2 linked regions of the Cycloclasticus pugetii PS-1 genome follow. The protein of the gene in region 1 interacts with the protein of each later gene in a pairwise test. Links are inferred from orthologs where the notes say so. Each region holds a gene or a part of one and is shown on either strand. Other genes may lie near its edges.

Evidence for each region.
Region 2: the proteins of eno (region 1) and rpe interact in binary tests that used the Escherichia coli proteins (3 or more experiments, as listed by UniProt). The link is inferred for Cycloclasticus pugetii PS-1 from one-to-one orthologs.

The regions. Positions count from the first base shown.
Region 1 is NZ_ARVU01000001.1:1,072,899-1,075,802, reverse strand. The notes cover bases 71-2,904. They hold eno (phosphopyruvate hydratase), read right to left. Parts: upstream 2,211-2,904; coding sequence 930-2,210; downstream 71-929. Other genes in these bases: kdsA (3-deoxy-8-phosphooctulonate synthase), read right to left, coding at 2,232-2,904; CYCPU_RS0105165 (FtsB family cell division protein), read right to left, coding at 642-926; ispD (2-C-methyl-D-erythritol 4-phosphate cytidylyltransferase), read right to left, coding at 71-652. Also shown: more of ispD, read right to left, coding at 1-70. UniProt on the Escherichia coli protein: Catalyzes the reversible conversion of 2-phosphoglycerate (2-PG) into phosphoenolpyruvate (PEP). It is essential for the degradation of carbohydrates via glycolysis.
Region 2 is NZ_ARVU01000001.1:2,114,992-2,118,018, forward strand. Bases 1-2,957 are described here. They hold rpe (ribulose-phosphate 3-epimerase), read right to left. Parts: upstream 1,838-2,957; coding sequence 1,163-1,837; downstream 1-1,162. Other genes in these bases: trpE (anthranilate synthase component I), read right to left, coding at 1-360; CYCPU_RS0110340 (phosphoglycolate phosphatase), read right to left, coding at 474-1,166; CYCPU_RS0110350 (DUF2835 domain-containing protein), read right to left, coding at 1,928-2,155; CYCPU_RS0110355 (alpha/beta hydrolase family protein), read left to right, coding at 2,307-2,957. Outside these bases: more of CYCPU_RS0110355, read left to right, coding at 2,958-3,027. UniProt on the Escherichia coli protein: Catalyzes the reversible epimerization of D-ribulose 5-phosphate to D-xylulose 5-phosphate.

The DNA of each region.
Region 1 (2,904 bases):
AAGTGATTTTGATATTATCAGCATGTCCTTTTACTATTTGTACAGCTTGATTCATCTGCTCAATAGCGCTGGCCTCATCCGTGATTACACGATTAGACTCGATCGCATTGATTAGGGCATTATTTAGCATGTCGAGTTTAAATATTTGTGGTGTCAGCGCTCTCCATAATATTGACCTATCGAGCGTTTGTGTGGATTTTTTATTGACTACTTTTTTAACCGTATCGTGTATTGGTGTCGCCAAAATAGCACCAACTTGCTGTTTTAATGCAGTGTTAATTAACACGTTTATATCACTACATCTAACACAGGGTCGTGCGGCATCATGAACAAGAACCCAATCATTTAAATCAGCATGCTCTTTGACTAAAGACACACCATTTAAAACAGAATCAGCTCGTTCACTTCCACCAAACGTTATGCTAATACGGTCATTCTGTGCCAATTTACTGTGTTGCCAGTAGTTATCATTCTGATGAATACAAACAACAATATGCTCAATCTTTTCGCATAACAGTAGTCGTTCCAATGTTGCATCTAAAACAGTTGATGAACCAAGTGGTAAATATTGTTTAGGAACTGCTGATTGCATTCTTGAACCAATGCCAGCGGCTGCCACTACACACCAAACTTTTTCTGGTTTATTTACCATCGCCAGCTTCAATATACTGAAAGAACGTTTCGTCTTTACCTACAAACCCTAATTCATTTCGAGCTTTTTCTTCGACGACCTCTAAACCACTTTTTAAATTGGAAACTTCGGCTTGTAAGGCGTTATTGCGCTCGCTCAGAATTTTGTTTTCTGCTTCAAGGGTGTTTATTCGTTGCTCTAAAGACCATGAGTCTTGAACTCTGCCTTCAGCTATCCATAGTTTATACTGCAAATAACTGAAGACAATAACAAGAATGATCAAAAGCGCTTTCACAGATTAGCGAAGGTATTTAAATGCCTTTCTACCCGCATAAACAGCCTGCTCGCCTAACTCTTCTTCTATCCGCAGTAAACGGTTGTATTTAGCAACACGATCAGAACGACAAAGCGAGCCTGTTTTAATTTGGCCTGAGCAGGTTGCAACAGCTAAATCAGCGATTGTGGTATCTTCTGTTTCACCAGAACGATGAGATACGACTGATGTATAACCTGAATCATGCGCCATTTTAATGGCCGCTAATGTTTCTGTTAACGTGCCAATTTGATTAACTTTAATCAAAATCGAATTGGCGATATTTTTATCTATACCTTGTTTAAATATTTTAGGATTTGTAACAAATAAATCATCCCCAACCAATTGAACTTTATGACCCAATTGCTCGGTCATGTATTTCCAACCGTCCCAATCGTTTTCATCTAAACCATCTTCAATAGAAATAATTGGATATTGATTAACCCAGCCAGCTAAAAAGTCGGTCATTTCAGTAGAGTTAAAGCGTTTATTTTCCGACGCTAAGAAGTATTCTCCGTTTTCACAAAACTCAGAACTTGCCACATCAAGACCCAACGAAATATCATCACCAACCTTCAAACCAACTTGTTCAATGGCTTGTAAAATAACCTCAATTGCCTCAACATTTGATGACAAATCAGGTGCAAAGCCCCCTTCATCACCTACCGACGTACTTAAGCCTTTTTTTAGTAAAACCGATTTTAAGGCATGAAAAACTTCCGTGCCGTAACGCATCGCTTCACTAAAGTTAGGTGCGCCGACAGGTAAAATCATAAATTCTTGCAGATCAACACTGTTATCAGCATGTGAACCGCCATTGATGATATTCATCATCGGTACTGGTAACGTAAACTCGCTGTTACCTAAATAACGAAACAGTGGCAAACCACCTTCATTTGCTGCAGCATGTGCTGTAGCTAACGAAATACCAAGTGTTGCATTTGCACCTAACCGAGCCTTGTTTTCAGTTCCATCAAGCTCAATCATTGTCTTATCAATCGCTGCCTGATTGCTTGCATCCATGCCCAATAAAGCATCTTTTAACTCGCCATTTACATGGCCGATAGCTTTCAGTACGCCTTTACCACCATAACGACTTTTATCGCCATCACGTAATTCGATCGCTTCACGTTCCCCGGTTGACGCACCTGAGGGCACCATTGCACTGCCAATAATGCCAGAGGCTAACGTCACATCCGCTTGCAAGGTTGGATTACCGCGTGAATCAAGAATCTCACGCGCTTTAATATCAACTATTTCTGCCATAACTTCCTCAAATAAATTATCTTAAAATTCGTTTTCAATAAACCCGGCTTGTTTAACCGCGTCATCGATTGTTTTCATAATGCTGAGTAATGCTTTCATTTTTTCTAATGGCACCGAATTAGGACCATCACTTAACGCTTTATCCGGATCAGGGTGTGTTTCCATAAATACGCCGGACACGCCAGCTGCCATTGCGGCTCTCGCTAATGTCGGCACAAATTCACGTTGCCCGCCAGAAGAACTTCCCTGCCCCCCGGGTAGTTGAACCGAGTGAGTTGCATCAAAAACCACTGGTGCACTTGTTTCGCGCATTACGGCTAATGAACGCATATCAGAGACTAAATTATTATAGCCAAAAGATGCCCCTCTTTCACACACCATGATATTTTGATTACCGGTCGAACGTGCTTTATCAACTACGTGCTTCATATCCCAAGGCGCTAAAAACTGGCCTTTTTTAATGTTAACCGGCAAGCCTGTTGCCGCCACTTTAGTAATGTAATTAGTTTGACGACATAAAAAAGCAGGCGTTTGTAACACATCAACAACAGAGGCCACTTCATCCATCGGCGTGTCTTCATGCACATCGGTAATAACAGGGAGATTTAATTGGTCTTTTACCAACTGCAAAACACGTAAGCCTTCTTCAATGCCAGGACCTCTAAAACCATCAATAGATGAGCGATTAGCCTTA
Region 2 (3,027 bases), 1.0 Mb from region 1 along the record:
AACCAAGCCGCCACTAAATCGTGGCAGGCCATCAATATCCGGTATATTAAATGTCGATGCGTACTGTCTCACCCAATCTAAAGGGGCATCACTACTGAGGCTGTTTGTTAGTCGACCATTCGATTCCAAGCGAATGTTGTTACCTGTTATTTTAATCACTTCGTTACACGGTAGGCCAATAATCGAGTAACGCCCCCAATTCTCGCCACCTTGTACAGATTCAAAAAGATAACTATAAGGCCCATTAGCCAGTTTCATATAGGCGCTTAATGGGGTTTCTAGGTCGGCCAAAATCGTTTTCATCAGGGGAATTTTGCTATAGCCCTGATCGGCATATTGTTTAAATTTTTCGGGTGTCATCACACGGTCTCTTAATTACTTCATCAATGGTTTTAATGCTTCTGCTAAATCATTCAGCCGAACCGCCATCGTTTTTTCATTAGTTTTACATCACCCATATTTGGCACCTTCTCTTATGCGGCTTTTTCCAGCAACTGCGCTATTTCTGAAAAGTGTTGTATGACAACATCAGCACCTAATTGATGCACATCATCCTCACCGTGATAACCGTAACTGACACAGATGGAATAAAAACCAGCTGCTTGGGCCGCCATAATATCATTGACCGAATCACCCACCATAATAGACTGCTCAGGTAATACGTTAAAAAACTTCGCCGTCTCTAATAGTGGCATCGGGTGTGGTTTTCGATGCTCAAAGCTATCACCGCAGACAACTTTATCAAAAAATTGGCTCAGCCCTATTTCCTTTAATAAAGGCAGCGTAAATTGTTCTGGCTTATTAGTAATACAGGCCATAGCTATTCCTGCCTGTTTGAAAGCAGCTAATGTGTCTTCCACCCCATTATATAGCTCACTGTCGGTATTTAGGTTATCTGCGTAGTGCTTTAGGAATATTGGATAGGCTTTATCAAACAAGTCTTTCGGTATATCGCCATTAATATCCCCCGACAAGGCACGTTTTACTAATACGCGTGCGCCATTACCAATCCAGCCACGCACGCTGTCTTGTTGTTGCGTTGGTAAGTTTAACTCCGCCAATGTAAGTTGCACTGCTTTTGCTAAGTCAGGCACGCTATCCAATAATGTGCCATCTAAATCAAAGGCCACTAACTTTGTTTTGCAATTGTCACGCAATGTTTTCAAGCAACTGCCTTTGCTATTTTCTCACGCATAGCTGCAATAGTTTTTGCATAATCATCGGTGTTAAAGATGGCCGAACCAGCGACAAACATATCTGCACCGGCAGCGGCAATTTCACCGATATTATCAATCTTTACACCACCATCTACTTCAAGCCGAATATCAGCCCCACTCACATCAATACGTTGACGAACTTGACGTAATTTCTCCAACGTAGAAGGAATAAAGCTTTGCCCGCCAAAGCCTGGGTTTACCGACATCAATAAAATCACATCGAGCTTATCCATCACGTGATCTAGATAACTTAATGGCGTTGCTGGATTAAAAACTAACCCTGCCTTGCAACCTAATTCTTTAATCAGGCCTAAACTGCGGTCTATATGTTCAGATGCCTCAGGGTGGAAGGTAATATAGCTAGCCCCTGCTTTTGCAAAATCAGAAATAATTCGGTCTACTGGCTTGACCATTAAATGGACATCAATCGGTGCAGTTACGCCATGATTGCGCAGCGCCTCACACACTAATGGCCCAATGGTTAAATTCGGCACATAATGGTTGTCCATCACATCGAAATGCACGACATCTGCGCCTGCAAATAGCACATTGTCGACCTCTTCGCCCAAACGAGCAAAATCAGCCGATAAAATAGACGGTGCAATTAAGGGTGTTTTCATTTCTTAAGCAACTTTTTAATAAAGGAAGAAGGGTACCCGAATTTGCATTTTATTTCATCTCCATTAACCCTATAGGCCTTACATCGCGGCTTATCTTAACCGCCTAATAGATAAAAACTTTTGTTCTGCAGTAATGTGCATTTCAAACTCACCATAAATTCCATCATGCGTTAAAAACTGTCGCACATTATCTGCCGAAAACTCTATTCGTCTTCCGTCGCTAGCGATGGTTGAGATTTTGTTCGCATGGCCTTTATAAACAGATAAATATTTTTCTGCTGAAATAGCCAATTTAAAGATTAACCGTTGATCTTGCATGCCCGTATTTTACCCATGTAAAAACTGTTTTCATATCTGACAAAAAACCATTGTATGAATTAGCAGTGCTAATACCTGCTTTAGTCTAGATTTTTTACGTACACTAATGCACCATGAGCACTTCAATTCATTCACATAATACTTCTCAACCATGCCTAAAAAACTGTTACCTTTTTTAGCATTCAGTTTTGGTCTACTTGCTAGCGGTTTTGCATTTTGCGCAGACTTAGACAGAGAAAAGCGCATCGCAGAAAGCGTCAAAGACAGTATTATCATTGGCGACATACTGACTTTAAAAACCGACAGTGTCGAGTTTTTGGGGCTACTTAATAATGAAGAGCCTGAACAGTTGCGCGGTAGTATTATTATTTTGCATGGCATGGGCTCAAACCCAAATGCACCACAAATCATTCGACCATTGCGTAGTCAACTGGCACAAATGGGCTGGGTCACCGCATCCATTCAACTCCCAATGGCTTCTGATGATGCCTCTATTAACGATCATTTAGCTTTAATTAAAGAAAACGGCCCTAGAATCGAGTCGACCTTAAACTACATGCGTGAAAACTTTGACAACCACCCTTGCGTATTAATAGCACATAGCTTGGGTGGCATTATGGCAACAAATTTTCTAGCCCAACAAGACAAAAAAGCCTGTGATGCTCTTGTACTAATTGGCTTACCCACCTTGGCCTCTGACTTACCAGAAGCTCAAGCAACTGAACATTTAAGGGACTTATCCATCCCTGTTCTCGACATCTTTGGCAGCCAAGACCTTGATAATGTAAAAAAAACCGCTCCTATGCGAAAATTAGCGCTGGTTAAGAGCAACCCTCTTAACCGTCAAGTTGAAATCTCAGGTGCCGACCATC